DNA from 3 places in the Clostridium sp. ETTB3 genome. Region 1 is predicted to be linked to each of the others. Evidence: a T-box and tRNA genes for the amino acid it is inferred to sense, from the RefSeq annotation. Region 1 holds a T-box; the other regions hold tRNA genes.
The links. The T-box of region 1 lies ahead of alaS (alanine--tRNA ligase). A T-box ahead of a tRNA ligase gene usually reads a tRNA of that ligase, here a tRNA-Ala.

Region 1 (13,575 bases):
TTCTAAATCTTGTTCCTTTTTTGTTCTTCTAATAGTTGTTATTCCTTGAGCCGTCCATCCTAAAGGATCACTTAATGCAACTCCAATAGTCTTTGAACCCATATCAAGTCCTAATATTCTCATAGAAACTGCTACTCGAAATATGGACAAACGTATCCATATTGAGATTTTTCCTTTTTCAACGTGACCTATTTTGTCTTGATAAACATAGACTACTTTAGTTTGATATATCACTCCAAAGGCGTAAATTCCCGACTTAGCCATCGGTACATATCTATAAAATTTGTTTATGCTATTTTATAGATTTTTGCATCTCTTAAATTAAGACTTGCATTATAATCTCTATCTTCAACATACCCACAATCACAATTAAAAATTCTATCTTTAAGCTTTAAATCTTTTTTTATAGAACCACATTTATGACATAGTTTACTTGAAGGATAAAATCTATCAACAATTCTTAATTCTATACCCAAAGCATTGCATTTATTTGCTAATTTATTTCTAAATTCATTAAATTTCTGTTGTGCTACTGCTTTAGATAAATGCTTATTCCTCATCATTCCCTTAACATTTAAATCTTCTATCGTAATATAAGATGGTTTGTTTCTCACCACATTACTTACAACTTTATTTATATAATCAGTTCTTATGTTGTTAAGTCTTTGATAAAGTATTTGTACTTTAGCTATTTGTTTTTGGATATTTTGTCGAGTAGCTTCTCCCTTCTCTTTTTTATTTCTTATTTTTAAACTTTCATATTTCCTTGAAAGTCTTTTTTGCTCTCTTAATAATTTCTTTTCTAACTTCTTAACTCTTTGAGTTTTATTTATGTTTTTATAAATGATTTTATCGCTGCAAATAGCAAAATCTTTTATGCCTAAATCAATTCCTATACCTTGATTTGTATTTTTCTGTGGGATATTTTCTACATCTATTATTACAGACACATAATATCTATTTGCTTTCTTTGATACAGTTCCGCTAATAATTTTTGAGCCTATTGGAATGTAGCCATACTCCTTTAACCTTACGTTTTTTAATGTAGGTATCATTATTTTATGTCTATCCACCTTCCAATCGCCTTTATTATTCTTAGGAAAGTATAATTTAACATCACATTTATTTTTCTTTTTAAACTTAGGAAACTTAGCTTGACCTTTAAAAAACCTTTTATAAGCGATTTCGGCATTTTGTATAGCTTTTTTTCTAGCTTTAGAACCACAATTATTTATCCAAGAGTATTCATCTAAAACTTTGACTTCATTGTTGATATATTTGTCAAAATCATTAGCACTTTTAAATGTTTGTTTTTTATCAATCAATCCATCTTTATACTGCTTATATAGATTATTATTAACTGAAAGATATTCATTATAAAGCCATCTACAAACTCCAATACTTTGTTCAATCTTTTGTATTTGTTTTGTTGTTGGTTTTATCTCTACTTTGTAGGCTTTTAGCAATTTATTCATCCCTTTCTATCTTTTTCTTATATTTTCTTAATTCGAAGATTCTACAACTAAAAACATGTAATATTGAAATTATATCTTGAACCAATTCTTCTTTCGGTGAAAGCAATTCGTTATTTACAACTATTATTTTCACATTATATTTACTCAAAAATCGTTCAAACCAATCATATCCAAAGCGAATAAATCTATCTTTATGAGTTACTATAATAGAATCAACTTTATTTTCCATGCATTCCTCAATAAGTTTATTCCATTTTCTACGATTGTAATTCAATCCACTACCTATATCTTCAATTATTTCATCTACTATTATTCCTTTGGAAGATGTAAAGTTTAAAAGAAATTCTATCTGATTTTTCAAATCATCTTTTTGCCCATAGTAGAAACTCTAATATAAATAACTGTCTTTCTATCATTATCAGAACCATTGATGCCTTTAAACTCTAAATACTGTTCGTAAGTATACTATCTTCTGTCTGTTGGTGTTCTTTTTGCCTTTAATATGTTTTCTCTATCCCAACGTTGAAAGGTTTTTACACTCACTCCAAGTAATTCAGCAAAATCTTTTGGTTTGTAATTTGTTATGTGTTTACTGTTCATTAATATCACTCCTTGGGCACATATTAACACTTTTAAACACATTCATCAGTATTTTAATTGACTATATATTCCTCCTTTGTTTTTTTATTTTAAAAATCTTTTTTAAATATTTATGCACTTAATTTTGTAAAAAAATAATAAAATAAAGGCACCCGATAAACGGGCACCTTTTATTTAATATCTAGATAAGATTTTATTACCTCTTCAAGTATTTCATCTCTTTCAAGTTTTCTAAGTAAAGCTCTTGCTCCGTTATAACTAGTAATGTAAGAAGGGTCCCCTGAAATCAGATATCCTACCAATTGGTTTATTGGGTTATATCCCTTTTCTTTCAATGCTGTATACACATCATTTAAAATTGATTTAGTCAAATCCTCTTTGTTAATGTTTAAGTCAAATTGCATTGTTTTATCAAGATTATTTTCCATATTGTAGCTGCTTACTTGCAGCTTCACCTCCTTACGAAAGTATTTTTAATTTTAATCATTTGAAAATCGAATAATTAATTTATTAATTATATTATACCCTAATTTTACATAATTGTATACTATACAAATTAATTATTTTACTAATTTTTCTATTGTTTGGAAAGCAGTTTCAATTGCTGTTTCGATATTTTCTGGTTTCTTACCACCTGCTTGAGCCATATCTGGTCTTCCACCACCGCCTCCTCCTACAACTGTTGCAACTTCTTTAATTATCTTTCCACAATGTATTCCCTTATCTAATACATCTTTAGTTGCCATAGTTATTAAGTTAACTTTATCACCTAAATTACTTACTAAAACAACTACACCTGAACCCATCTTACTTCTAATTTTATCAGCTAAATCTCTTAATGCATTTCCATCAACACCTTCTAAAGCATAAGCTATAGTTTTAACACCATTAATGTCTTTTGCACTATTTAATATATCATCTAAAGCCCCACTAGTAAGCTTTGATTTAAGTTCTGCAATTTCCTTATCCTTTTCCTTAAGTTCTGCACCTTGAGATGATATTTTCTTTAAAACATCCTTTTCAGTACACTTAAGTGCTGAACAAGCTTCTTTTAATAATCTTTGTTTTTCTTCCATGTATTTTATAGCAGCTCTTCCTGTTAAAGCTTCTATTCTTCTAATTCCTGCAGCAACACCAGTTTCAGAAACTATTTTAAATAATCCAATTTCTCCAACATTAGATACGTGAGTACCACCACAAAGTTCTTTAGAGAACTCTCCAGCTACAACTACTCTTACCTTATCACCATACTTTTCATCAAAAAGTGCAGTTGCTCCAGATTCCTTAGCTTCTTCAATAGTCATAAGCTTAGTTTCAACAGTATCAACTTCCATTATTTTATCATTAACTAAATCTTCAACTTTTTGAATTTCTTCTGATGTCATAGCTTGGAAATGAGTAAAGTCAAATCTTAATCTTTCATTATCAACAAATGAACCAGCTTGATGAACATGAGAGCCAACAACTTCTTTTAATGCAGCTTGTAACATATGAGTTGCTGTGTGATTTTTACAAATGTTTGCTCTTATAGCTTTATCTACAGTTAAAGTAACTTCTTCATTTAATTTAATACTTCCTTCTTTAACTTCAACATAATGAACTGTTTTACCACCAACATTTTTCTTAGTGTTGTAAACATAAGCAGAACCATTTGCTCCAGTTATCATACCAGTATCACCAATTTGACCACCCATTTCAGCATAGAAAGGAGTCTTGTCAGTTAAAATATAACCCTTAGTTCCAGTAGTTAATTCATCAACAAAATCTTCATCAGTTGCAATAACTACAACTTTTCCATTTGCTGTAGTAGATGTATATCCAACAAATTCTGTTTCAACATCAGCCTTAACTTTGTTTATTGGATTTTCATCAGCTCCCATGTAAGAAGTTTCTCCTCTTGCACTTCTAGCTCTTTCTCTTTGAGCTTCCATTTCCTTTTTAAACTCTTCATGATCAACAGTCATATTCTTTTCTTCAAGAATTTCTTCTGTTAATTCTAATGGGAATCCATAAGTATCATATAATTTAAATGCTTTTTCTCCAGAAAGTACTGTAGATTTAGCTTCTTCTAATTCTTTAATATAACCATTTAAGATATTCATTCCACTATCAATAGTTTCATTAAATCTTTCTTCTTCTAAAGTTATTATCTTAGTTATATAATCCTTGTTTTCAACTAATACTGGATAATTTCCACCATAGTTTTCAACAACTGCATCTACAACTTCCTTTAAGAATAATCCCTTAATTCCAAGTAATCTTCCATGTCTTGCAGCTCTTCTTAAAAGTCTTCTTAAAACATATCCTCTTCCTTCATTACTTGGTTGAACTCCATCAGATATAAGCATAGTTACTGCCTTAACGTGGTCTGTTACTATTCTTAATGAAACATCACTATTTGCATCTTTTCCATATTCTACACCTGATAAAGCAGATACCTTATTTAAGATATTCTTTACTGTATCAATTTCAAATATGTTATCAACACCTTGCATTATAGTTGCAATTCTTTCAAGTCCCATACCTGTATCAATATTTTTATTCTTTAATGGAGCATAGCTACCATCTTCTTGCTTATCAAATTGAATAAATACTAAATTCCAAAACTCAACTATTCTATCAGCATCAGATGCAGCAACAAAATCTTCTACATTTGTTACAGGTGCTACATTTTCACCTCTATCATAGTGAATTTCTGTACATGGACCACATGGACCAACTGTTCCAACTTCCCAGAAGTTATCATCCTTACCTAATCTAAATATTCTGCTTGGATCTATATCTGTTTTAGTAGTCCAAATTTCATAAGCTTCATCATCTTCTAAGTATATAGTTACATATAACTTATCTTTAGGTAACTTTAAAACTTCTGTTACATATTCCCATGACCATGGAATAATTTCATTTTTAAAATAATCTCCAAATGAGAAATTTCCTAACATTTCAAAGAAAGTACCATGTCTTGAAGTCTTTCCTACATTTTCTATATCACCAGTTCTTATACACTTTTGACAAGTAGTAACTCTACTCTTTGGTGGTTTTTGTATTCCTGTAAAATATGGCTTAAGTGGTGCCATACCTGCATTTATTAATAATAAACTCTTATCATTTTTAGGTACTAATGGAAAACTTTCCATTCTTAAATGTTCCTTAGATTCAAAAAAGCTTATAAAACTTTCTCTTAATTCATTTGCTCCCATGAATTTCATTTTTTTCAACCTCCAACTTTTTATAACTTAATTGGGATGTCGCATTAAGAATAAATACTACAATATTGTATTAATTTTTATTTTTTAAAACAATATATTGTGTATAAAAATTTTAGTGCAACAGCCCCTTTTTCTTTGGAAATTCAACTAACAAAAAAAGTCTTCATCCCTAAAGACCAAGGGACGAAAACTTATAATTTCCGCGGTACCACCCTAATTATGTATAAAACTTATACATCACTTAAAGTAAAAATAAGCTCCAAGATAGCTTCAATATGTCAAATAAGAAGTTTTCACCAGCCACTTCCTCTCTTAATATTTAAATCATATTTACTCATTCTCTTCATTGCTTTTTGCTATTTATTTATGACAAAATTATATTTCATTTACTCATTTCTGTCAATAAACAGTTCATTTTGAATAAATTTAATATATTTATTACTTATTTTAACCAATATTTCAAAATAAATAATAATCTATATCATCATAAATAACTTTTATTATTACTGCAATTGGAATAATTAATACCATTCCAATTACCCCACCTATTTTATCACCTAATACTAATAAAATAATAATAACAATAGGATGCATATTAGTGCTATCCCCTGTAATTTTAGGAGCTAAAAAATTACCTTCAAATTGTTGAATTAAAAAAACACCAATTGCTGAAATTACTCCCTTACTAACTGAACTAGTAAGAGCCATAAATATAATAGGTATACCTCCTATTATGGGTCCAAAATAAGGAATTATATTGGCAACTCCATTTATTATTGCTAAAACCAAAGGAAATTTTACCCTAAGTATTAAAAGTAAAATAAAGGATAAAACTCCTATTATTAATGATAATAATAATTGGCTAAATATATATCTACTTAATATTTTATCTATATTTTTATTTATATTTTTAACTATTATCCTCTTATCTGTTGGTAAAAGTAATAAAAGTTTATTATAAATAAGCTTTGAGTCAGCTAAGAAATAATAAGTTGTAATTGGCACTATTGCAAGACTAACCAGATTTTCAGCCATACTAAGTAAATTATCAATTAAATTAACAGATAAACTACTTAAAAACCTATTAATCTTTTCTCCAGTTTGTATATAAAGAGTTTCAAACCATGGCAATTTATCTAATTTAAGACTTATTGCCAAATTTAATATGTATTCTTCAATATTATCTAGCATGATTCCAAAATTTCCACTTTCATTTAATATGGTTGGAATTATGCTATATAAAAGCCCTATAAATATAATTAAAAACATTACTATAATTAATAATGAACTTTTTTTAGAAGATAAATTAAATTTTTTGCTTAAATAATTTCTTAAAGGCTTTAATGTGTATGCAATTATTATTGAAATTATCAATAAGTTTACAACTGATCTTATTGGAGCTACAAAACAATATATCATTATTAAACTAATTAATACTATTATAAAAATCAATAATTTTATAATTAAATTTTTATACTTTTTGAACATCACTATCGCCCCCTAAATTATGAGGTAAAGTTTTTAGCTTAACCCTTGAGTTTCCATTATATAAGATATATTCATCACAAAGAGTACAATGCTTTAATGTTATTACTTCTTTACCTTTAAGCATTTTGTCAAATATTCCAGAACTCATAATAATACCTTTTATCTCAAAATTTTGCTTATCTATTATTAAGTCTTCAAGAACACCTATAAGTTTTTTCTCTTTATTAATTATATCCACATATCTAATTTCCTTAAACTTTAATCCCTCAAAATTTGAAGTACCTTTAATTTTCATATCTTCATCAATAGAAATAATTGAATCTACTGAAACATACATTTGTTTTTTAAATATTGATGTAGGGGAAATTGTAAATCCCCTCACAACCCCCTTATAAAAATCTATTGAAATATCTTCTACAACTCCAATATACTTATTTTTTAAATCATATATTTTCATTAAATAAAAGTCTCTCCACTTAAACATGATTTCACCTCTAAAAATATAGTAAATTTAGTATTTACATATTCCATGGAAATTATTAGTCAATTCAAGTAGCAAGCTTGGAATAGTTTCAAGTGACAAACTAGAGCACAAATTGAGCTAATGCTGAATTTTCCCCCTTCACTACTAACTCACTTGCCAATTGCCACTCTCCACTTGCCACTTGTCACTTACCACTTGCCACTAACTACCCATTCCTATTCTATAATCTTGTGGAGATATTCCTACATGTTTTCTAAATACATTACTAAAATAATGTTGAGTATTATATCCCACCATTTTAGAAATATCATTTAGCTTTAATTCATTATCCCTCATTAAAATTATTGCATTTTTTATTCTCACATTAGTTAAATAATCTGCAAAATTCATTTTCAAATCTCTTTTAAAAACTCTAATTAAATATGCTTGACTAACTTTCATTACATTAGCCACTTCAGCAATACTTAAGTTTTCATTAAAATAATTCCTATTAATATATTTTTGAACTTCAATTAACATATCAGATTTTTTACTTTTATCAATTATCCTATTGCATAAAGAGTTATATACTATATTTATTTGAACAGGATCCTCTCTTAAAAATGATGCACAAATAACAACATTAACCTTTAATTTTTCATTAATGTTATCTTCTAAATTATTTACTGCATGATGCCATCTTTTTATTGGATTAACATCACATAAAATCACAACTTGTCCCTTAAAATCAACAATAACATTTAAGTACTTAAAATCACTCATTATTTCCTTTGCAATATTACTAATTGCAAAACTTAAATTTTCAGCCTCCCAATCTATTTCATAACTATTTTCACCCTTTACAAGAGGCTTAACAACAACAAGTGCCATTGTCTTACTATAAACTACATCAAATTTTTTCATTTCATCTGCTAAATTATAGCTTTTTACTTTTCCCAATATCCATTTTCTTAAGAACTTTTCCTTTTCAACATTCCATTGAAAATTATTGACTTTTTTATTATCATCCTCAGCAACTAAAATTTTAACCAAAGCAATTTCCTCCCTGTTATACCATTTTCAACAATACATTCTTAGCTTTATAGCATAGTCATATTATTAAATTAACCTAAAGTTCAAAGTATAAAATTCTAAATAAACGCTTTAATTAATATTTCAATTATCAAAATTAAATTTATTATTGTTAATTTAAAAATACAAAATATATTTAAACTACATTTACTATACCTTAGCCTATATACTATATATAATAAGCTAGCTTAAAGAATATACTACATAAGTATATTTATTTAATTATTCTTACAAGTATTTAACTTTATTTTAATAATTTTACTTTTACATAACTTATTTTAATTTATTACTTTCTTTTTTTATTTTACTATTACAATTTAAATCTTTTTCTTCATAAATAATATATTTTTTATAAAAATTAAAAGCAATAAACAATGCAATTAAATATATCATCCCTTTAAATCCACCAGCATTTAATCCAACAAATATTGCAATTAATACACTTAATTGTGATAATTCCAATGATGCTGATAATAACTTAGGTTCTAATATATTTCTTGTTATCATTATTACAGAAAATAAAATAATTAAAAACACAACTATTACAAACTTTCCACTAAAAAAATAAATAACTACTAAAGGTAAAAATACTAAAATCATACCCACAATAGGCAATAAATCTAAAATCATACATGTAAAGCTCAACAATAATGAATATGGTATTTTTAAAATATTAAAACCTATGAAAGTTATTACAAATGTACAAAAAACTAAAAATGAATATGTTCCAATATATTTAAATACAATATCTTTAATTTCTAATATTATTTTTATATATTTTTCATACTGATCATTTTCATTAAACTTATTTTCTTCATTTGGTGAATATTTTCTTTTTATAAACTTTTTTAAAAATACAAAACTTGATAATATGGCAAATATTATTACTGATATTATATATGGAAGAGCAGAAACTACATTTATTATTCCATTAACTATCCCCTTACTAAAATCTAATGCATAATTTGACATATCAGAAATAAACTTTGTTATGTTTGTTTTTAATGTATCTAAAATTGATTCATCTATGTTTTCAAATCCTGATAAAGATTTTTGTAACATATCACTTATTTCTGAACCATTATTATAAATATAATCATATCCTTCTGTTGCTAAATCTTTAATTTCAGAAGAAAAATAAACCACACCAACAACTAATACCGAAACTGTAATAACATAAAAAATTAATGTTGAAATAATTGCTGCTATTTCCCCCCTTATATTAAACCTTTTTATAATAAATTCTGTTGGCTTTTGCAAAATTGAAGCTGCAATTAACCCAATAATAAATGGTATAGTATATTTTATTGTTCCTGCTATAATAATAAAAGCAATTGTAAATAAGCAAAAGAAAATTAATATATTTGCAAAAGGTTTTACTTTTTTTACTATTTCATTAATATATTCCATTTTATTTCACCACCAACCTTTATATAAATATTTATCTATTAAAAAAATAAAAGGAACTAGTTTTAAATAACTCCCCTTATATATATTATTAAATTATTTATTAAATTCGAACTCTACTTTATTATTGTAAAAAGTCTATACTTCTTTTCTAATATATTAGATAATTGGGATAATCTCCTTTTCCCACCTTATTATAAGGCTTGATTTTACAATTAATTGAATACTCATTTTTCTTTTTTACGCAAGCCCCTATTTTGTTATTCTTTTATATTACATAAAACTTTACTTATATATTAATATTTTAACTGTGCATATAATTTTTAGCAATATTTCCCAAATAAAAAAAGTACCTCTTATCTTTCATTTTTGATAAGAGATACTTTCTTTTAATTATATATATCTGAAAATTCTATATTAAATTTTTCTACTTTTGAAACTATGCTTTTTTCTCTAACATTATTATTTTTAAAATTTTTCATTTTTCTTATTGGCAATTCAATACAAAATTGAGTTCCTTCTTCAAATTCAGTATTTACATACACTTCACCATTGTGAAGTTTAACTAATGATTTAACTAATGTAAGACCAATTCCAGTACCTTCTGCTCTTCTTGTTAAAAGACTTTCAGATTGAGTGAATCTTTCAAAAATTCTAAGCCTATCTTCAAAATTTATCTTTTCTCCATCATTGGAAATCTTAATAATAACTTTATTACATCTATCATTAACTTCCATATCAACATAAATATTGCCACCATGAGATGTAAATTTCATTGCATTAGAAAGTACATTTAATATTATTCTTTCTATTTGATCTGGATCACATGCAGTTATTATTTCCTCTTCTATTGTATCAAATATAATATTTCTTTTATTATCTTTCATATACTCTGCAAGTGATTGAACTATATTTTCTACAACTTCAACTATATTATAATTTCCCATATTAATAGAATAAAAGTTACCATCTATTTTGCTCATATCAATTAAGTTATTTGCAATCTTTAAAATCCTATATGAATTTTGTTTTATATTACTAAGACATTTATTAAACATATTATAATCAGGATATTCATTATTAACTTCAATATAATTCATTACTAACTGAACTGTAGATAGTATTATATTTAAAGGAGTCTTAAATTCATGAGATAAATTTGCAAAAAATTCTGTTTTTAAACTTTCAATTTCTACAGCATGTTTAAGATTTTTTTTATCTTTAATAAAGGATAATATTATACATATATATTTTATAAACTCTTCATTTATTTTCTTTGGTTTATTTTCATAATAAATATGTATACACCCTAAAAGATTATTATTTATTTTTAATAAATATATGTATTTAACACTATTAAAATTTAACTTTTCTTCAATTTTACACTCATAATTGTAAAAATAATTTTTTTCAATATCCATTGTTATATTATAGCTTTCTTCAAAAAATGCTTCATCTTCCCCAAAATGATTCTTTAATATCATTGCATTTTTATTTTTATCATATAAATATAATCCAACCTCATTACATTTAACTGCTGATTTTAAATCTTTTAAAATTCCATAATAAACTGAAGAAGAATTTAACATCTTAGGATTGTTCATTATTTTATTTGAATTTTCATTAATGCTTATTTGCAAAGACTTATCTTCACTTACAAACTTTGCAATTCCACCTATTTTTACTTTATCTTTATCATTATTCAATAATGCCTTAAATATTTCATATCTTGTTTCTATATTATCATTTATTATTTTATCTTCTACAAATTCTTTATCACCATTTTCTAAAACACTTTTATCACTTTCATCACAAATATGAGCAAGTGTTTTAGGTCTTATATCATAATCATTTTTCCCTATTATTTCTTCTTTTTTAATCCCCAATTTCTTTTCTGTTGCTAAATTAACATATTGATATATTCCATTTGTATCTTTAATAAAAATTTCATATGGAATTTTATCTAATAGTTCTTCTAAATCTTCTATTGTATAATTTCTTTTATCTATTTTGTTTACACTCATTATTTAATTCCACCCCACATAAAATTCACATTTCCCCATCATGTTTTTGCTTCATTATAACATATTATACTAAAAAAGTATAATAAACAACAAATATTATACTTTTTTCAATATTAATAATACTTTTAACTATCCATTAATTTTCCCATAATATACAAAAAAGAAGCCAAAACTAATTTGACTTCTTTTTGAATTTATTTATGTTTACATTTATGCTTAACAACTAACTCATATAAAGTTGCAACTGGTGCTCCTGTACCGCCCTTTGGTGTAGTATCACTTGAAGATTCAACCCAAGATGTCCCTGCTATATCTAAATGAATCCAAGGCTTATCTTGCACAAATTCTCCAATAAACATACCTGCTGTAATACAACCTCCATAACGTCCACCAATATTCTTAAAATCTGTAAAATCACCCTTATAAAGCTTCTTATAGCATTTATCATTAGGTAATCTCCAGAACTTTTCTCCACTTCTCTTTGAAGCAGTAATTAATTCATCATAAAATTCATCATTATTACTTATAACTCCAGTTATTTCAGTTCCAAGTGCAACTAAAGCAGCACCTGTAAGGGTTGCAACATCAACTATCTTATTTACATTTTCCTTTTCAATAATGTAAGTAACAGCATCTATTAAAGTTAATCTTCCTTCTGCATCAGTATTTAATACTTCAATAGTCTTTCCTGCCATTGAGCCAATAATATCTCCAGGCTTATAGCTTCCACCAGAAATAGCATTTTCACAAGCTGCAACTACTGCAACTACATTTTTTTCAACTTTATTTTTTGCAAGTGCTTGCATTGTTCCAATAACAGCTGCTGCTCCACCCATATCACTTTTCATTGTATCCATTGATGATGATGGTTTAAGAGAATATCCACCAGTATCAAAAGTAAGACCTTTTCCTACAAGACCAACTCTTTCATTACTATTTCCATTGCCATTGTATCTCATTACTATTAATCTTGGTTTATGAACTGAACCCTTTCCTACCTCTAAAAAGGCCTTCATTCCTAACTCCTCAATTTTCTCTTCATTAAATACTTCTACTTCAAATCCACTTTCTTTTCCTGCTTTTACTGCCCTTTGTGCTAAAGTTTCAGGATATAATACATTTGAAGGTTCATTTACAAGATCACGAGCTAAAATTATACCATCTGCAACATTGATAGCTTCTTGTATTTTTTTTCTCATTTTATCAACTTTTTCTTTTGGAGCCCCTAAAATTGTTACATTTGGCAAATAAAATTTTTCATTATTCTTATATTTATCAAACTTATATCCTGCTAATTTTATTCCATGAACTATTGCAGTAGTAATTCCCCCTGTACATAATCCATTAGCCTTTACAAAATTAATACTTAAATCATTAATTTTTAATTTTTCAGCTTGCTTAATCCCCTTTGCTACAGCATTTATTAAATCTACTTTTTCTAATTCATCAAATCTTCCAAGTCCCACAAAAATTTCATAATTTAAATCTTCAGTAGTTTTGTAAAATATCTGACCACTTTTTCCTTCAAATACTTTTTTAGATTTTAGAACTTCTACTATTTTATTGTTTGTTGGCTTGTCTTCATAAACAAGAAAAATATTTCCTTGAAAATTTCCAACACTTATATCTCTTACATCTATCATTTCTTTCTCCTTTTTATTATTTTAATAGTTTTTTCTATTATACTACATTTATCAAATTTAATTCTACTCATTTATAATTAAGTTTTTTATTACAGAAAAATACCCCTGAGGTAACTTTCCTCAGAGGCTAAAATTTTTTATTTTATAAACACCATCAAATCGATTTGTACAAAA
Region 2 (13,575 bases), 920 kb from region 1:
CCTGCCCGGTGCTGGAAGGTTAAGGGGAACACTTAGCGCAAGCGAAGGTGTGAACTTAAGCCCCAGTAAACGGCGGCCGTAACTATAACGGTCCTAAGGTAGCGAAATTCCTTGTCAGGTAAGTTCTGACCCGCACGAATGGCGTAATGACTTGGGCACTGTCTCAACTGCAAATCCGGCGAAGTTGTAGTGCGAGTGAAGATGCTCGCTACCCGCGATTGGACGGAAAGACCCCGTAGAGCTTTACTGTAGCTTAGCATTGAATTCCGGTATTGTCTGTACAGGATAGGTGGGAGACTGGGAAACTAGGGCGTCAGCCTTAGTGGAGTCAACCTTGGGATACCACCCTGACAGTACTGGGGTTCTAACAGGACGCCATGAATCTGGTGACTGGACATTGTTAGGTGGGCAGTTTGACTGGGGCGGTCGCCTCCTAAAAAGTAACGGAGGCGCCCAAAGGTTCCCTCAGAACGGTCGGAAATCGTTCGTAGAGTGCAAAGGCAGAAGGGAGCCTGACTGCGAGACCTACAAGTCGAGCAGGGACGAAAGTCGGGCTTAGTGATCCGGTGGTACCTCGTGGGAGGGCCATCGCTCAACGGATAAAAGCTACCTCGGGGATAACAGGCTGATCTCCCCCAAGAGTCCACATCGACGGGGAGGTTTGGCACCTCGATGTCGGCTCGTCGCATCCTGGGGCTGTAGTAGGTCCCAAGGGTTGGGCTGTTCGCCCATTAAAGCGGCACGCGAGCTGGGTTCAGAACGTCGTGAGACAGTTCGGTCCCTATCCGTCGCGGGCGTAGGAAATTTGAGAGGAGCTGTCCTTAGTACGAGAGGACCGGGATGGACTGACCTCTGGTGCACCAGTTGTTCTGCCAAGAGCATGGCTGGGTAGCTAAGTCGGGAAGGGATAAACGCTGAAAGCATCTAAGCGTGAAGCCCCCCTCAAGATGAGATTTCCCATAGCATAAGCTAGTAAGACCCCTTGAAGAACACAAGGTTGATAGGTCAGAGGTGGAAGTGCGGTAACGTATGTAGCTGACTGATACTAATAGGTCGAGGGCTTGACCAATAATATAAGATAATTCATGTGCAATTTTCAGAGAATAATTTATAAAAAAGTTATTGACAGTTAATTATAATTACTGTATAATAATTAATATAAATGAGATATTAGAATTCTTTGGAACTCAGATATCTGGTGATGATGGCGTAGAGGAAACACTCCTTCCCATTCCGAACAGGACAGTTAAGCTCTACAGCGTCAATGGTACTGCATGGGTGACCGTGTGGGAGAGTAGAACGTTGCCAGGTTAACACTGAGGATCTTTAGCTCAGTTGGTTAGAGCAACCGGCTCATAACCGGTAGGTCCGGGGTTCGAGTCCCTGAAGGTCCACCATTTTTGGGGGTATAGCTCAGTTGGGAGAGCACTTGCCTTGCACGCAAGGGGTCAAGGGTTCGACTCCCTTTACCTCCACCAAAGCTACGATTTTTAATCGTAGCTTTTTTGTTTTATAAGTTTATATTATTTTGTCGTAAAATAAATTTAAATTTATTATTGTTTTTTTACTATGATTTTAATAAAGTATTATATAATAGTATATATAATACTTTAAGTATAGATTATAATATGTTCTTATATAAAAATAAGAATGGGAGTGGTTATATGGAAGAAAAGGTAAATTTAGAACAAAAAATAATAGACTTAAAATTAAAGAAGAGAGAGTTGGTATTAGCAGGGAAGAATACAAGTGATGTAGATGAAGAAATTAAGAAAATAAAACAGGAATTAGATAAAGAATCGTTGATAGTAAAATAAATTTTAAGGTATTGTTATTTAAGCATATTATAAAAAAAAATATCATAATAATTTTTGAAGGAATTATATTTTTATATAAATATAGGAGGGGTTATTTATGATAAGAACAGTGGTATGCGAAAAAGAAGGTTGTTCAGGAAATACCTTTTTTATAGAAACTCAAGGTAATAATTTAGTACTGACATGTGAACATTGTAAAAGTAAATATGAGTTTGATATAAGCTATTATGATTTTATTATTTTATCTAATTGTTCAAAGTGTAATAATGATACATTTAAGGTATTTAGAGATACTGAAAAAGAAGGAATATATGCAAAATGTACTGAATGTGGAGGAACACCTGAAAAGATATATATAGATTCAGATGGTATTCAAGTATCTTATGAGGCCAAATTATTAAATGATATTAAAGAATTGATGTATCAATTAGATCAAAGAATATGTAATTTAGAAGTTAAATTACAAGATCTTGAAGGAAGCCAAGGAATATTGGAAGAATCTTTAGCTTATATTAATAGATATTTAGTTGAAAAAAATTAAAATTTTAAAATTATGACAAGGAGAGAATATGGGAAACAAAAGAATGATAATAAACTGGATATTATTAATAGCATGGATGTTATTAATATTTTTAATGTCAAATCAGCCAGCGCATATATCTAATCAGCAAAGTAACTCATTTATTAATATGCTTGCTTTTTTTGGTATTGATTTAAATAGTAAATTAGGCTCTTTAGCATCATTTGTAGTTAGAAAAACAGCACATTTTACGGAGTATTTTATATTATATTGGTTAGCTTTTGAGGTATTAAAGAATTATATAGAAATAAAGAAAGCAAGAATATATTCTTTATTTGTGGTACTAGGATATGCAACTACAGATGAAATTCATCAATATTTTATACCTGGACGAGAAATGGCTTTAAGAGATGTAATTATTGATTTTTCTGGGGGATTATTTGCAAGTTTTATAAATTATATAGTCTATAGTTTTAAAAATAAAAAAATAAATAAAAATTTTTCATCAAAGATCATTGCTAAATAAATGCAATGATCTTTTTTACAATTAAGAGATAATTTTAATGATTTATTTTTTGATATTTATATATATTGTAAAATTAAAATTTAATTTTACAATATATATAAATATAAGAATAAAATGATAAGTTAGTTGGTTAAACTATAAATAATTGAAATAATTTAAATTGAATGAAAATAATAATATAAAATAGAATAAATTTAATTATGTACTATTTAATGTAACAAATTCATAAAAATTAATTATAACTTTAAATAATATTAATTAGTAAAATGATAATTAATCAATCTATATAAGGAAAGGTGGGTGAAAGATAGTGCTAAATGGTAGCACTATCACTATATTATGAAAGATTATAATTATAAAAACCTTAGAAATGTAGGATTAATAGGACATGGGGCAACTGGAAAAACATCTTTAACAGAAGCATTATTATTTTATACAAATAATACAGATAGATTGGGAAAAGTTGATGATGGAACTACTGTAATGGATTATGAACAAGAAGAAAAGAAAAGAAAGATATCATTATCAACATCAGTAGCTTCATTTGAAGTAGATGACATTAAAGTTAATATAGTAGATATGCCAGGATATTTTGATTTTCAAGGTGAAGTAGCTGAAGGAATGAGGGCTGTGGATATTGCAACTATAGTAGTATGTGCAGCATCAGGTGTTCAAGTTGGTACAGAAAAAGCGTGGGATTATTGTGAAAATATCAAATTGCCTAGGGCATTTTTTATTAATAAAATGGATAGGGAAAATGCAAACTTTGATAAGGTATTAGAGCAGATGAAAGAGAAATTTGGTATGAGTGTAGTACCTATTCAATATCCAATAGGAAAAGAAAATAATTTTAATGGAATAGTTAATATAATTTCAAAATCAGCATTAATATATAATCCTAATACTTCACGAATGGAAAAGGCAGATATTCCTGAAGATTTAATAGATAAAATAGATGAGTGTAAACAAATGATTATGGAAGCTGTTGCAGAAACTGATGAAGAATTATTAGATAAATATTTAAACAATGGTGAATTAAATGATGAAGATATATACAATGGATTAATTAAAGGATGCGCTAATGGAGATATAGCACCAGTATTATGTGGTAGTGCAACAAAAATGATAGGAATAAAATCAATGATTGATAGTATAATTAAGAGCTTCCCATCACCAGAACATTCAATTCCTCAAAAGGCAGTAAATTTAAATAATAATAAAGAGGTTTTCATAAATATTAACGAAGAACAACCTTTTTCAGCTTTTGTATTTAAAACTATAGCAGATCCTTTTGTAGGGAAAATATCATTATTTAGAGTAATTACAGGAAAAATAAATGGAGAAATGATAGCATTAAATCCTAATAAAGATAAGCAAGAAAAGTTAAATCATTTATTTTTCTTAAAGGGAAAAAATCAAATTTCAACACAAGAAATAGTTTCTGGAGATATTGGTGCAGTATCTAAGTTGCAATATACCGCAACTGGAGATACATTATGTAGTGAAGAATTTAAAGTAATGTATGATAAAATTAATTTACCTAAGGCAGTAATGCCAATGGCAATATTACCAAAATCTAAAGGTGATGAAGAAAAAATATCATTATCATTGTCAAAGTTAATGGAAGAAGATCCTGTATTTAAAATTGAAAGAGATGTGGAAAATGCAGAAACTATAGTTTGGGGATTAGGAGAGACACATTTAGAAGTAATAGCTAGTAGAATTAAAAGTAAATTTGGCGCAGAAGTAATATTACAAGAGCCAAAAGTTCCTTATAGAGAAACTATAAAAGGCACTTCAGATGTACAAGGAAAGCATAAAAAGCAATCAGGTGGACACGGACAATATGGTGATGTAAAGATTAAGTTTGAACCAAGAAGAGATGGAGAATTAGATTTAGAATTTATTGATAAGGTAGTTGGAGGTGTAGTTCCTAGAAACTTTATACCAGCTGTAGAAAAAGGATTAAGAGAATGCATTACAAGTGGTGTTTTAGCTGGTTACCCTGTTGTGGGACTTAAAGCAACATTATATGATGGCTCTTATCATCCTGTAGATTCTTCAGAAATGGCATTTAAAATAGCAGCATCAATAGCCTATAAAAAGGGGTTAGAAGCAGCTAAACCTATATTATTAGAACCTATTATGAATGTTCAAATATTAGTTCCAGATAATTATATGGGAGATGTAATGGGCGATATTAATAAGCGTAGGGGTAGAGTAATTGGAATGGAACCAGAAGGAAAACTTCAAAGAATAAGTGCAGAAATTCCTATGGGTGAAATGTTTACTTATGCAACTGATTTAAGGTCAATGACACAAGCAAGAGGTAGTTATTTTAGTGAATTTTTAAGATATGAAGAAGTACCAGCTACTGAAGTAAGCAAGATATTGGAAGAAAGTAAAAAATTAAAAGCAGAAGCATAGAAAATATTAATGAGTTATATTAATTTAAAATGGGAATATACATTGAAAGTAGCATTTAAAATATTTTTGATATAAAATCCATTTTATTTATATAGCTCATTTTTATATAAAAATTAAAGTTATAGAATAAAATTGCAAAAAAATGCATAAAATAAGGACAATTAAGAAATTGATAAGATTGGAAAAATAATAGGAGGGTATAGCAATGCCAGACTATAAGATGGATATTAGAGGAAAGTTAGGGCTTGGGGAATATAGTGATATCTATGATTATATGGGGATAGTAGATAAAAATGATAATTTTACTATAACGTTAGATCAGTCAAATAGGCAACATGTAAATATTATTACCTCCATGTTAAAAGAAAGCAATTTTTGTATATTAGAAGAAGGAATAAATAATTTAGGGGATTATTATATTAATGCTAATAAATATAAATAAAAATTTCTAAAGAAATTTACTTTAGAGGTTTTTATTAAAAAATATTAATGTAAATTTATAGGCAAATATATTATAATTATATTTATAAAAACTTGAGGTGAATTAAATGAAAAATCAAAATTCTATTGAGAATATTATAGGTGATATTTTGTGCAAAAATAATATAACTATATCAACAGCAGAATCGTGCACTGGTGGAATGGTTGCAGCAAAGTTAATATCTTATCCAGGAATATCAAGTGTTTTTTTAGAAGGAGCAGTTACATATTCTAATGAAGCAAAAATAAAAAGACTTGGAGTAAAAGAAGAAACATTAAGTAAATATGGTGCAGTTAGTGAGCAAACTGCTAAAGAAATGGCAGAAGGAATAGCAAGGGAAAGTTTATCTAATGCATCTATTGCAACCACGGGAATAGCTGGTCCAAGTGGAGCAACTATAGAAAAACCAATAGGATTAGTTTATATAGCTATATATTTAAATGGAAAAACAATAGTGAAAAAATGCAATTTCTCAGGGGATAGAAATGAAGTTAGAACTTTAGCTACTAATTATGCAATTAATATGATGATAAAAGAACTTAAGGATAATAATTATGAATAAAAAAATGTAACGAAAATAATCCCAATAATATTATTTAATACATTAAAGGGATTATTTTTGTATATAAATAAAATGGGGGAGAGGCGATTAACTATGAAGTTTTAAACTTCATTTATATTATTATCACCAATTAAATTTAATATACACTTAAGTTAATAAAATTTTTATATAAGGAGAAATTTATGGGAAAGGTTTCTAAGGCAAATACATATTTTTTGATAATTATGTTATTACAATTATTTTTACCAGTGTCAAAAATATTTGAGATATTTAATATAACTGATATTAAGTTAATGCTTTTTATAAATCACAGCATTATTTTTATTATACCTGCAATAATATATTTAATTATAACTAAACAATCAATAAGAGGAACTTTAAAATTAAACAAGCTATATTTTAAGGATGCCTTATTGATAGGATTACTTGCGTTTATTTGTCAGCCTATTATGACTTTTTTTTCATTAATATCACAATTTTTCTTTGAAAATAAAATAGGAAATTTTATGACTAATATAGTAAATTCACCATATATTATATTATTATTATTAGTAGCTGTTTTACCAGCAATTACAGAAGAAATAACTATACGTGGTGTAGTCTTATCTGGATATGAAGATAAAAATATATATTTATCTTCTATGGTAACTGGATTATTATTTGGAATAATGCATTTAGATGCTCAACAATTTTTATATGCTACAATATTAGGATTTGTATTGGCATTGGTTGTTAGAATAACAAATACTATATTTGCATCTGCATTAATTCATTTTTTAATTAATGGAACTTCAATAACAATTCAAAAAATAATGAGTTTAACATACAACAATAATACTATAATACAGGAATCAACAGAAATAAGTTTAAAGAGTATGCCTATGGCATATAAGCTTATTACAGCAGGAATATATGGAACTATAGCATTAGCTTTTGGGATAGTAGCATTTTTCATAATAAAGAAATTAATGAAGTTAAACATTAAAAGAGGAATAATTATAAAGGAAGAAGTTGGAATAGGATATAGTAAAAGCAATGAAAAAGTATTTAATATTCAATTTATTAGTATAATTATTATTTATTTAATATTTATGATAAGGATACCTCTAATAATTAATTTTATTAGAGCAATATTGTAATAAAATTAAAAAGAAAATTTAATATAATAAAAGTCTATGTAATTATAAAGATTAATTACTTTATATATTATTACATAGACTTTTTGTTATTTAAAATTAGATGGAATATCCTTTGATAATGAATAAACTAAAGAAAAATCATTTTCATTTATCCAACCTCGACAATTATATAATGTGTCAACTGGTAAGCTAACATAAAACCAAGTTCTGTTATCAATAATAGCACTATCTAAAATTTTAACTTCCATTTTTATATCTAATGTTTTTAATTGAGGAGAATCAGTTGTTGGAGCTAAAAATATAGTTGACTTATTATTTGCAATAGCAGTTGTTATTGAAGGTTGTACAAACTTGACATTTAAATGCTTAGTTTTAGCTATAGAATTTCTGTATTCATTTCTAATGTTATTAAATTGTGAAGAGGTTCTTAATATCCTATTTTTGGCTATTGTAAGTTTTTTTTCATAATAAAAATACATAAATATAATAATTAATATTAATAATATAAATATAAAGTATTTCAAAATTACCTCCTAAATAATTTCTATATTATATATTTATATTTAAATATAAATAAAAAATTACATATGAAAATATTCTTAATATAAAAAAGTATTTGACATAATATTAAAAATGTTGTATATTAAAGTTGTTAAGGCTCGATAGCTCAGTCGGTAGAGCAGAGGACTGAAAATCCTCGTGTCCCTGGTTCGATTCCTGGTCGAGCCACCAGGAAAGTAACTTACATTTTGGTAAGTTACTTTTTTTTTATTTTCATAATATAGTTTAATCAATAAAAAAATAACAACAACTCTTTTAAAAGTTAAAATTAATACTTAGAAATAGTAAGCAATAACTCTTTACTTTAAATAACTAATATGGTAAAATAATATAAAGAAAGTTTGTTTATAAAAATAAGGAGATATGCAATGGTGGAAAAAATTATGCTTTCAGATAAGGAATATGAATATTTAACTAAGGGAATAGCCATTGGAGTAGGAATAGGAATTGTTTCTGGAATGGTATTGGAAGACATAGTATTAGGATTTTCTGCAGGTGGAGTTATAGGAATTATAGTATCATTTGTATATTCTTATTATAAGAGATTAAAGAAACATAAGAAATAATGTTTTTAAAATATAATAATAAAAAAGTTAGATCATTTTATAATGAATCTAACTTTTTTTGCTATATGTTTTCTATTTGCCAATCAATAGGAGCTTTATTAACAGAAACAAGAAATTTATTAATTTTAGAAAAAGGCTTACTTCCAAAGAATCCCCTTGATGCAGATAAAGGACTAGGATGGGCAGATGATAAAATTAAGTGTTGTTTATTAGTTATTAGCTTTTTTTTGTTAATAGCATTATTACCCCATAATAAAAAGACAACGGGATCTGTTTTTTCATTGATTAAGGAAATTATTTTATCAGTGAATATTTCCCAACCTTTATTTTTATGTGAATTAGCTTCACCAGCTCTTACAGTAAGAGAAGTATTTAAAAGCAATACACCTTGATCAGCCCATTTTTTTAAATATCCATTATTGGGAGTATAACATCCCAAGTCAGAATTAAGTTCTTTATATATATTTAATAAAGAAGGAGGGATTTTAACTCCTGGACTTACCGAAAAACTTAATCCATGTGCTTGATTTGGTCCATGATAGGGGTCTTGCCCTAATATAACAACTTTTACATCTTTATAAGAAGTATAATGTAGAGCATTAAATATATCATATTTATCAGGATAAATTATTTTAGTAGTATATTCATTTTTTAAGAATTCTCTTAATGATAAATAATAATCTTTTGAAAATTCATCTTTTAAAAGTTCATTCCAATCATTTTTTAGTATTTGTCTCATTTTATTCACCTCAAATAAGTAATTTTTGAAATTAAGTTATAAATTTTAGATAATTATAACACAAACGTTACCTAGTATATCAATAGTAGAAAAAAAGAGAAAAAAGAAGAAAAATGATAAATAATTAAAATTATTTAGATAAAATAATGGAAAAATGAAAATTATAATAAATAAATGATGTTAATATAAAACACGTCGCTGATGCAAATCAAACAAATTAAAGTTGATTAGTAAGTGATGATTATCATTTAATTAATATAAAAAAACTTTTAAAACAAAGTTGACAGATATTAATCAAAATGATAAGATAAGGAAGTCGCTTTTGTGCGACAGAGTAAATGGTCTTTGAAAATTGAACAGAATATAGTTAAAGTAAACCAGCAATTCTTTATGAGATGAGTGAGAATCTAAATTTAAATTTAGTAATTCGAACTTACAAATTCAATAAATTGAATTTGGACCTTTTAAAATCTCAAAGTAATTTGAGCAAATGATTAAACTTTTTAGTGAGAGTTTGATCCTGGCTCAGGACGAACGCTGGCGGCGTGCCTAACACATGCAAGTCGAGCGAGTGAATCTCCTTCGGGAGTGAAGCTAGCGGCGGACGGGTGAGTAACACGTGGGCAACCTGCCTCATAGAGGGGAATAGCCTTTCGAAAGGAAGATTAATACCGCATAAGATTGTAGCTTCGCATGAAGTAGCAATTAAAGGAGCAATCCGCTATGAGATGGGCCCGCGGCGCATTAGCTAGTTGGTGAGGTAACGGCTCACCAAGGCGACGATGCGTAGCCGACCTGAGAGGGTGATCGGCCACATTGGGACTGAGACACGGCCCAGACTCCTACGGGAGGCAGCAGTGGGGAATATTGCACAATGGGGGAAACCCTGATGCAGCAACGCCGCGTGAGTGATGACGGCCTTCGGGTTGTAAAGCTCTGTCTTCAGGGACGATAATGACGGTACCTGAGGAGGAAGCCACGGCTAACTACGTGCCAGCAGCCGCGGTAATACGTAGGTGGCGAGCGTTGTCCGGATTTACTGGGCGTAAAGGGAGCGTAGGCGGACTTTTAAGTGAGATGTGAAATACCCGGGCTCAACTTGGGTGCTGCATTTCAAACTGGAAGTCTAGAGTGCAGGAGAGGAGAATGGAATTCCTAGTGTAGCGGTGAAATGCGTAGAGATTAGGAAGAACACCAGTGGCGAAGGCGATTCTCTGGACTGTAACTGACGCTGAGGCTCGAAAGCGTGGGGAGCAAACAGGATTAGATACCCTGGTAGTCCACGCCGTAAACGATGAATACTAGGTGTAGGGGTTGTCATGACCTCTGTGCCGCCGCTAACGCATTAAGTATTCCGCCTGGGGAGTACGGTCGCAAGATTAAAACTCAAAGGAATTGACGGGGGCCCGCACAAGCAGCGGAGCATGTGGTTTAATTCGAAGCAACGCGAAGAACCTTACCTAGACTTGACATCTCCTGCATTACCCTTAATCGGGAAAGTTCCTTCGGGGACAGGAAGACAGGTGGTGCATGGTTGTCGTCAGCTCGTGTCGTGAGATGTTGGGTTAAGTCCCGCAACGAGCGCAACCCTTATTGTTAGTTGCTACCATTTAGTTGAGCACTCTAGCGAGACTGCCCGGGTTAACCGGGAGGAAGGTGGGGATGACGTCAAATCATCATGCCCCTTATGTCTAGGGCTACACACGTGCTACAATGGCAAGTACAAAGAGACGCAATACCGCGAGGTGGAGCAAAACTCAAAAACTTGTCTCAGTTCGGATTGTAGGCTGAAACTCGCCTACATGAAGCTGGAGTTGCTAGTAATCGCGAATCAGCATGTCGCGGTGAATACGTTCCCGGGCCTTGTACACACCGCCCGTCACACCATGAGAGTTGGCAATACCCAAAGTGCGTGATCTAACTCGCAAGAGAGGAAGCGCCCTAAGGTAGGGTCAGCGATTGGGGTGAAGTCGTAACAAGGTAGCCGTAGGAGAACCTGCGGCTGGATCACCTCCTTTCTATGGAGAAATGAAACAACAAGATGTTTGTTTCGTAAATCTTAAAAGATACTGGTTTAACTAGTCTGTTCAATTTTGAGAAACCATGTTTCTCAAAATTAATTTACTGTTAGAAGTAAGCAGTACGAGGAAACGACGAATGAGCAATGGAGCGTATGATATACGTGAGTAGCATAACGAGGAAGTTGACGTAGTAATGCTAAGTTTATAACTGTAAATTTTGTTCTTTGAAAATTGCACATGAATTATATATAACTTCAAAACATATTGAGAAGTAAGCCAAGAAATATTCTTAAGTGAGAATCCAAATTTTAATTTGGTAATTCGAACTTACAACTCTGAAGTAATTAAGAGTTGTTGCGAAAATATTAAATGCAAAACTTTGAAAATTTTTGACTGATAGGTTACGAAGTTTAATATAGCTTAGTACAAGGAAACAAGAAAGATATGAAATGAACAGTACTTGTGTACGTGAATGAATAGATTTCATAGTTGACGAAGTAATAAGATATAGTAAACGAGTAAAGGTCAAGCTACAAAGGGCGCATGGTGAATGCCTTGGCATCAGGAGCCGATGAAGGACGTGATAAGCTGCGATAAGCTTCGGGTAGGCGCACATAGCCAGTGATCCGGAGATTTCCGAATGTGGGAACACACATGGGAAACCCCATGTATCGTATAGTGAATACATAGTTATACGAAGGTAAACCTAGGGAACTGAAACATCTAAGTACCTAGAGGAAGAGAAAGAAAAATCGATTTCCTAAGTAGCGGCGAGCGAAAGGGAAAGAGCCCAAACCAAAGATTTATCTTTGGGGTTGCGGACAGAACATTAACGAGAAGTCATGATTAACCGAACACAACTGGAAAGTTGGACCGTAGGAGGTAATAGTCCTGTAGGTGAAAGTCAAGATAATCAAGTTCTGATCCAGAGTACCACGAGACACGTGAAACCTTGTGGGAAGCAGGGAGGACCACCTCCCAAGGCTAAATACTACCTGATGACCGATAGTGAAGCAGTACCGTGAGGGAAAGGTGAAAAGAACCCCGGGAGGGGAGTGAAATAGAACCTGAAACCGTGTGCCTACAACCGGTCAAAGCCCCTTATGAGGGTGATGACGTGCTTTTTGTAGAACGAGCCAACGAGTTACGGTATGTAGCAAGGTTAAGTACTTAAGGTACGGAGCCGAAGGGAAACCGAGTCTTAATAGGGCGACTAGTTGCATGCCGTAGACCCGAAACCGGGTGACCTATCCATGGCCAGGTTGAAGCGAGGGTAAAACTTCGTGGAGGACCGAACCACGTTGCTGTTGAAAAAGCATGGGATGAGCTGTGGATAGCGGAGAAATTCCAATCGAACTCGGAGATAGCTGGTTCTCCCCGAAATAGCTTTAGGGCTAGCGTCGGATATGTGTAGTGGAGGTAGAGCACTGAATGGGCTAGGGGGCATATCGCTTACCGAACCTTATCAAACTCCGAATGCCATATACATTAAGTCCGGCAGTCAGACTACGAATGATAAGATCCGTGGTCAAAAGGGAAACAGCCCAGACCGTCAGCTAAGGTCCCAAAGTGTAAGTTAAGTGGAAAAGGATGTGGGATTTCTAAGACAACTAGGATGTTGGCTTAGAAGCAGCCACTCATTTAAAGAGTGCGTAATAGCTCACTAGTCGAGAGATCCTGCGCCGAAAATGTACCGGGGCTAAACTTACCACCGAAGCTACGGATTTGCAAGTAATTGCAAGTGGTAGGGGAGCGTCGTAATCGGGCTGAAGTCGTACCGGAAGGAGCGGTGGACTGATTACGAGTGAGAATGTTGGCATTAGTAGCGAGATGTAGGTGAGAATCCTACAGGCCGAATATCTAAGGTTTCCTCAGGAAGGCTCGTCCGCTGAGGGTTAGTCGGGACCTAAGCCGAGGCCGAAAGGCGTAGGCGATGGACAATCGGTTGATATTCCGATACCACTACCATCGTTATTATCGAGGGTGTGACGGAGAAGGATAGTGTGTGCTAGCGATTGGAAATGCTAGTCTAAGCGTTTAGGAAGTTACGGTAGGCAAATCCGCTGTAACAATTCTGAGGCGTGATGGGGAAGGTCATTAAGACCGAAGTACATGATTCCATGCTTCCAAGAAAAGCATCTAGAGAGAGAAGTAGTGCCCGTACCGCAAACCGACACAGGTAGATGAGGAGAGAATCCTAAGGCCGGCGGAAGAAT
Region 3 (5,828 bases), 1.1 Mb from region 1:
TCTACACCACTATTTAATATATTCTTACATATAATACTTCCCATTTTTATAGGAATACTTACATATAATCTACTAACAACTTTAGACATTTCTATCCAAAGCTCTTTTTCTACCTCAGCACTGCTTTTTACAGGAATAACTTTAAATCTATTACTTCCCTTAACTCTTACTACTGATGTAAAAATATCTTTTTTCCCCATAATATTACTCCTATTATATTTCCTTAAATTCCTTTATTCTACCAGAAATTATATTAGAATTTTTTGAGTCATCTACTATATCTGTAATTTTTTTATCTAATTCCCTAGCTAAAATTTGTATTATTCTTTCATTACAATATGCACCATGACAATTTCCAAAACCAGCCCCTGTTCTTCTTTTAACCCCTTTAACAGTTCTAGCTCCTAAAGGCCTTCTAATTGAATCTACTATTTCACCTTCTGATACATTGTTACACATACATATTATTTTCCCATATCTTTTATCTAATTTAATTACTTCATTAATTTCATTTCTATCCATTTCTCTGAATCTATAAAATTCACGTCTTTTATCAATAAAGTTCTTTTTTAATTTACAATTTAAATTACTACTAATAGTATCACATAACATTTTTGCAATTGCTGGTGCCAATGTAACCTTACCATAATGAGTTCCAATTACACTTATATATCCCTTATCTACTTTCTTTTCATCAATTACTATAGAATCCTTATCGTAACTTTCTCTAAATAAGTTATTTATATTGCTCTTATTTAATTTCTTTAATAACTTACTGGCATAATTTAAATTATCATCTAAACTAGTTTTTTCAATACTTTTTATTCCTACTAATGAACCGCCATTTAAACCAGGAGTAGATACAACAAAAGTATCTTTATCAAATGTTTTCGTAACTATTCTTTCTAATTTATTTTCGTAATTATCATCAAGTAAAAGATAGCTCATGTTTTTAAAGGAATTTATAGTATCCTCTATATCTTTTTCCTTAACTATTCCATTTTCATTTATATAAATTTCATCTGCAATAGTATTGATAACTACCTTACAAGAAAACTTATTCTTATTAGTTACAACTTTAAATCCTTTTGTTATATTTTGAATAGTTAATACTTCTTCTTCTAATCTAAAATTAACACCATTATCTGATGCAACTTCAGCATATGCTATGGCTAAATCATAAGGAGCAACTATTGCAACATTTTGTGAATATAACCCCTTTTTTACTGCTGTATTAATATTAGGCTCTATTTCATATATTTCATCTGGTTCAACTAAATAAACTCCATCTATACCTCTTCTAACAGCTCTATCATACATCTCATCTAATTTAATTACACCATTATCATCATTAACTACTCTTAATGAACCAACTCTTTTAAATGGAACATTAAATTTTTCACATAAATCTTCTAATAATATATTTCCTATATATTCTAAGCCAGCCATTACATTGTTAGATGTTTCTGAGCCATCATATACTATAGAAGTATTAACAAATGAAATATCATCTGCAATATCATATTCCTTTTCAATTACAGCTATATTTAAATTATATTTAGATAATTCATAAGCAACTGCACATCCAATAATGCCACCACCTAAAACTAAAACATCATAATCCATAATTAAAATCCCCTAATTTATAAAATAAATCCCTTTTCTTTTAATTCATCTTTTATTAACTGCATATTTTCATTAGAATCTGCAGATATAGTATGTAAATGTATCCCATCAGTTAATAGTGATAATGGTCTAACTTCTATTTCTTCAATAGACTTTTTAAATTTATTCAAATCATTTAAATTTTTTATTCTTAATACTCCACGTATTTCACCATAAATAGGATGCTCTACAATTACATCTTCTATAATACCACCATATTTTACTACAATCTCCATTTCATCAAACATTGCATTGTCACTGTGTTTTACTGCAATTATTGATTTTACCCTGCTACTATCATCATTTATCATGTAACCATCTGGCGTTGCTATTATATTATTTCCCTTTGCTCTCAATATTGCTATATCCTTAACTATTATCTGTCTTGTAACATTAAAATTTTCAGCTAATGTTGTACCCTTAATTGCTTTTTTCTCTTTTATTAACATTCCTATAATGTTATTTCGTCTTTCATCAGCCTTCATAATTAATCCCATCCTTTAATTTCTATCATCACTTTCTCTTATTACCTCTAACAACTTACTTCCAACTACATTTTTATTGTGATGATATCTAACTGTATCTAAAAATTCTTTATCATATATATTAAATTGTTTTAATACATTAGCTCCTTTTTCAGCATGATTATAATATGCATCTACTGATTTAATATTATCAAACCTTTTTAAATTACCTTTACTTAATTTATTTAATATAACTAAAATTGATTTTTCAACAATATTAATTCTATATTCTGCTTTTCCTATATCATGAAGCAATGCAACTTTTGCAACTCTCTTTGCATTTAATCCTTTATCCTTTGATAAAATTACAGCATCCTTACTAACTCTAATACAATGTTGCTTATCTGATTTTTTAAGTTTATTAAATAACCTTTTTTCTCTTTTATCTAAAAGCTTATTCACATAATCATTATCAACCTCTTGAAATAAGGATTTTATGGCCCAAATAAATTGTTTTACTCTATATAACACTATTTCTTACCACCTAATTTTAACATATATTTGCAATACATATTCATATTTATATTTATAATACCACTATTAAATAAAAAATAAAGATTAAATACTATTTTTACAATTTTATTTTTTATTATAACACAAAAAAGCTACGAAATAATTCGTAGCTTTGGTGGAGGTAAAGGGAGTCGAACCCTTGACCCCTTGCGTGCAAGGCAAGTGCTCTCCCAACTGAGCTATACCCCCAAAAATGGTGGACCTTCAGGGACTCGAACCCCGGACCTACCGGTTATGAGCCGGTTGCTCTAACCAACTGAGCTAAAGATCCTTATATTACCTGGCAACGTTCTACTCTCCCACACGGTCACCCATGCAGTACCATTGACGCTGTAGAGCTTAACTGTCCTGTTCGGAATGGGAAGGAGTGTTTCCTCTACGCCATCATCACCAGATACTATAGTTTTCTAAATCTTCGATTTAGTTAAAACTTTGTACTCCTCAACTTTGTTGAGTGAGTTTTTTTAGAGATTGTTATCTCAAAATTGCACATGAATTATCTTATATTATTGGTCAAGCCCTCGACCTATTAGTATCAGTCAGCTACATACGTTACCGCACTTCCACCTCTGACCTATCAACCTTGTGTTCTTCAAGGGGTCTTACTAGCTTATGCTATGGGAAATCTCATCTTGAGGGGGGCTTCACGCTTAGATGCTTTCAGCGTTTATCCCTTCCCGACTTAGCTACCCAGCCATGCTCTTGGCAGAACAACTGGTGCACCATAGGTCAGTCCATCCCGGTCCTCTCGTACTAAGGACAGCTCCTCTCAAATTTCCTACGCCCGCGACGGATAGGGACCGAACTGTCTCACGACGTTCTGAACCCAGCTCGCGTGCCGCTTTAATGGGCGAACAGCCCAACCCTTGGGACCTACTACAGCCCCAGGATGCGACGAGCCGACATCGAGGTGCCAAACCTCCCCGTCGATGTGGACTCTTGGGGGAGATCAGCCTGTTATCCCCGAGGTAGCTTTTATCCGTTGAGCGATGGCCCTCCCACGAGGTACCACCGGATCACTAAGCCCGACTTTCGTCCCTGCTCGACTTGTGGGTCTCGCAGTCAGGCTCCCTTCTGCCTTTGCACTCTACGAACGATTTCCGACCGTTCTGAGGGAACCTTTGGGCGCCTCCGTTACTTTTTAGGAGGCGACCGCCCCAGTCAAACTGCCCACCTAACAATGTCCAGTCACCAGATTCATGGCGTCCTGTTAGAACCCCAGTACTGTCAGGGTGGTATCCCAAGGTTGACTCCACTAAGGCTGACGCCCTAGTTTCCCAGTCTCCCACCTATCCTGTACAGACAATACCGGAATTCAATGCTAAGCTACAGTAAAGCTCTACGGGGTCTTTCCGTCCAATCGCGGGTAGCGAGCATCTTCACTCGCACTACAACTTCGCCGGATTTGCAGTTGAGACAGTGCCCAAGTCATTACGCCATTCGTGCGGGTCAGAACTTACCTGACAAGGAATTTCGCTACCTTAGGACCGTTATAGTTACGGCCGCCGTTTACTGGGGCTTAAGTTCACACCTTCGCTTGCGCTAAGTGTTCCCCTTAACCTTCCAGCACCGGGCAGGCGTCAGCCCCTATACATCAGCTTACGCTTTAGCAGAGACCTGTGTTTTTGCTAAACAGTTGCTTGGGCCTATTCTCTGCGGCCTGCTCTCGCAGGCACCCCTTCTCGCGAACTTACGGGGTCAATTTGCCTAGTTCCTTAACTGCAATTCTTCCGCCGGCCTTAGGATTCTCTCCTCATCTACCTGTGTCGGTTTGCGGTACGGGCACTACTTCTCTCTCTAGATGCTTTTCTTGGAAGCATGGAATCATGTACTTCGGTCTTAATGACCTTCCCCATCACGCCTCAGAATTGTTACAGCGGATTTGCCTACCGTAACTTCCTAAACGCTTAGACTAGCATTTCCAATCGCTAGCACACACTATCCTTCTCCGTCACACCCTCGATAATAACGATGGTAGTGGTATCGGAATATCAACCGATTGTCCATCGCCTACGCCTTTCGGCCTCGGCTTAGGTCCCGACTAACCCTCAGCGGACGAGCCTTCCTGAGGAAACCTTAGATATTCGGCCTGTAGGATTCTCACCTACATCTCGCTACTAATGCCAACATTCTCACTCGTAATCAGTCCACCGCTCCTTCCGGTACGACTTCAGCCCGATTACGACGCTCCCCTACCACTTGCAATTACTTGCAAATCCGTAGCTTCGGTGGTAAGTTTAGCCCCGGTACATTTTCGGCGCAGGATCTCTCGACTAGTGAGCTATTACGCACTCTTTAAATGAGTGGCTGCTTCTAAGCCAACATCCTAGTTGTCTTAGAAATCCCACATCCTTTTCCACTTAACTTACACTTTGGGACCTTAGCTGACGGTCTGGGCTGTTTCCCTTTTGACCACGGATCTTATCATTCGTAGTCTGACTGCCGGACTTAATGTATATGGCATTCGGAGTTTGATAAGGTTCGGTAAGCGATATGCCCCCTAGCCCATTCAGTGCTCTACCTCCACTACACATATCCGACGCTAGCCCTAAAGCTATTTCGGGGAGAACCAGCTATCTCCGAGTTCGATTGGAATTTCTCCGCTATCCACAGCTCATCCCATGCTTTTTCAACAGCAACGTGGTTCGGTCCTCCACGAAGTTTTACCCTCGCTTCAACCTGGCCATGGATAGGTCACCCGGTTTCGGGTCTACGGCATGCAACTAGTCGCCCTATTAAGACTCGGTTTCCCTTCGGCTCCGTACCTTAAGTACTTAACCTTGCTACATACCGTAACTCGTTGGCTCGTTCTACAAAAAGCACGTCATCACCCTCATAAGGGGCTTTGACCGGTTGTAGGCACACGGTTTCAGGTTCTATTTCACTCCCCTCCCGGGGTTCTTTTCACCTTTCCCTCACGGTACTGCTTCACTATCGGTCATCAGGTAGTATTTAGCCTTGGGAGGTGGTCCTCCCTGCTTCCCACAAGGTTTCACGTGTCTCGTGGTACTCTGGATCAGAACTTGATTATCTTGACTTTCACCTACAGGACTATTACCTCCTACGGTCCAACTTTCCAGTTGTGTTCGGTTAATCACGACTTCTCGTTAATGTTCTGTCCGCAAC

Region 2: it has a tRNA-Ala gene. The T-box ahead of alaS (alanine--tRNA ligase) is inferred to sense a tRNA for this amino acid. The anticodon was not compared.
Region 3: it has a tRNA-Ala gene. The T-box ahead of alaS (alanine--tRNA ligase) is inferred to sense a tRNA for this amino acid. The anticodon was not compared.

What each region holds. Positions count from the first base shown of each region.
Region 1 is NZ_CP199832.1:1,749,242-1,762,816, forward strand. Features, by position in the region: gene ruvX (Holliday junction resolvase RuvX) at 1-123, opposite strand, end outside; gene ACUN06_RS08640 (RNA-guided endonuclease InsQ/TnpB family protein) at 288-1,466, opposite strand; partial or broken gene ACUN06_RS08645 (IS607 family transposase) at 1,468-2,060, opposite strand; gene ACUN06_RS08650 (IreB family regulatory phosphoprotein) at 2,246-2,503, opposite strand; gene alaS (alanine--tRNA ligase) at 2,636-5,284, opposite strand; T-box leader at 5,461-5,640, opposite strand; gene ACUN06_RS08660 (AI-2E family transporter) at 5,744-6,772, opposite strand; gene ACUN06_RS08665 (PRC-barrel domain-containing protein) at 6,756-7,256, opposite strand; gene ACUN06_RS08670 (helix-turn-helix domain-containing protein) at 7,458-8,288, opposite strand; gene ytvI (sporulation integral membrane protein YtvI) at 8,601-9,737, opposite strand; gene ACUN06_RS08680 (ATP-binding protein) at 10,124-11,758, opposite strand; gene ACUN06_RS08685 (leucyl aminopeptidase) at 11,953-13,401, opposite strand.
Region 2 is NZ_CP199832.1:2,666,153-2,679,727, reverse strand. Features, by position in the region: rRNA gene ACUN06_RS12800 (23S ribosomal RNA) at 1-1,069, shown strand, start outside; rRNA gene rrf (5S ribosomal RNA) at 1,195-1,311, shown strand; tRNA gene ACUN06_RS12790 (tRNA-Ile) at 1,321-1,397, shown strand; tRNA gene ACUN06_RS12785 (tRNA-Ala) at 1,403-1,478, shown strand; gene ACUN06_RS12780 (hypothetical protein) at 1,665-1,817, shown strand; gene ACUN06_RS12775 (hypothetical protein) at 1,915-2,358, shown strand; gene ACUN06_RS12770 (VanZ family protein) at 2,387-2,863, shown strand; gene fusA (elongation factor G) at 3,203-5,290, shown strand; gene ACUN06_RS12760 (hypothetical protein) at 5,496-5,732, shown strand; gene ACUN06_RS12755 (CinA family protein) at 5,839-6,333, shown strand; gene ACUN06_RS12750 (CPBP family intramembrane glutamic endopeptidase) at 6,516-7,472, shown strand; gene ACUN06_RS12745 (hypothetical protein) at 7,559-7,996, opposite strand; tRNA gene ACUN06_RS12740 (tRNA-Phe) at 8,129-8,204, shown strand; gene ACUN06_RS12735 (hypothetical protein) at 8,402-8,599, shown strand; gene ACUN06_RS12730 (uracil-DNA glycosylase) at 8,661-9,338, opposite strand; rRNA gene ACUN06_RS12725 (16S ribosomal RNA) at 9,841-11,356, shown strand; rRNA gene ACUN06_RS12720 (23S ribosomal RNA) at 11,883-13,575, shown strand, end outside.
Region 3 is NZ_CP199832.1:17,993-23,820, reverse strand. Features, by position in the region: gene ACUN06_RS00105 (DUF1667 domain-containing protein) at 1-200, opposite strand, end outside; gene ACUN06_RS00100 (NAD(P)/FAD-dependent oxidoreductase) at 214-1,626, opposite strand; gene ACUN06_RS00095 (transcription repressor NadR) at 1,644-2,150, opposite strand; gene ACUN06_RS00090 (HDIG domain-containing metalloprotein) at 2,166-2,660, opposite strand; tRNA gene ACUN06_RS00085 (tRNA-Ala) at 2,816-2,891, opposite strand; tRNA gene ACUN06_RS00080 (tRNA-Ile) at 2,897-2,973, opposite strand; rRNA gene rrf (5S ribosomal RNA) at 2,981-3,097, opposite strand; rRNA gene ACUN06_RS00070 (23S ribosomal RNA) at 3,212-5,828, opposite strand, start outside.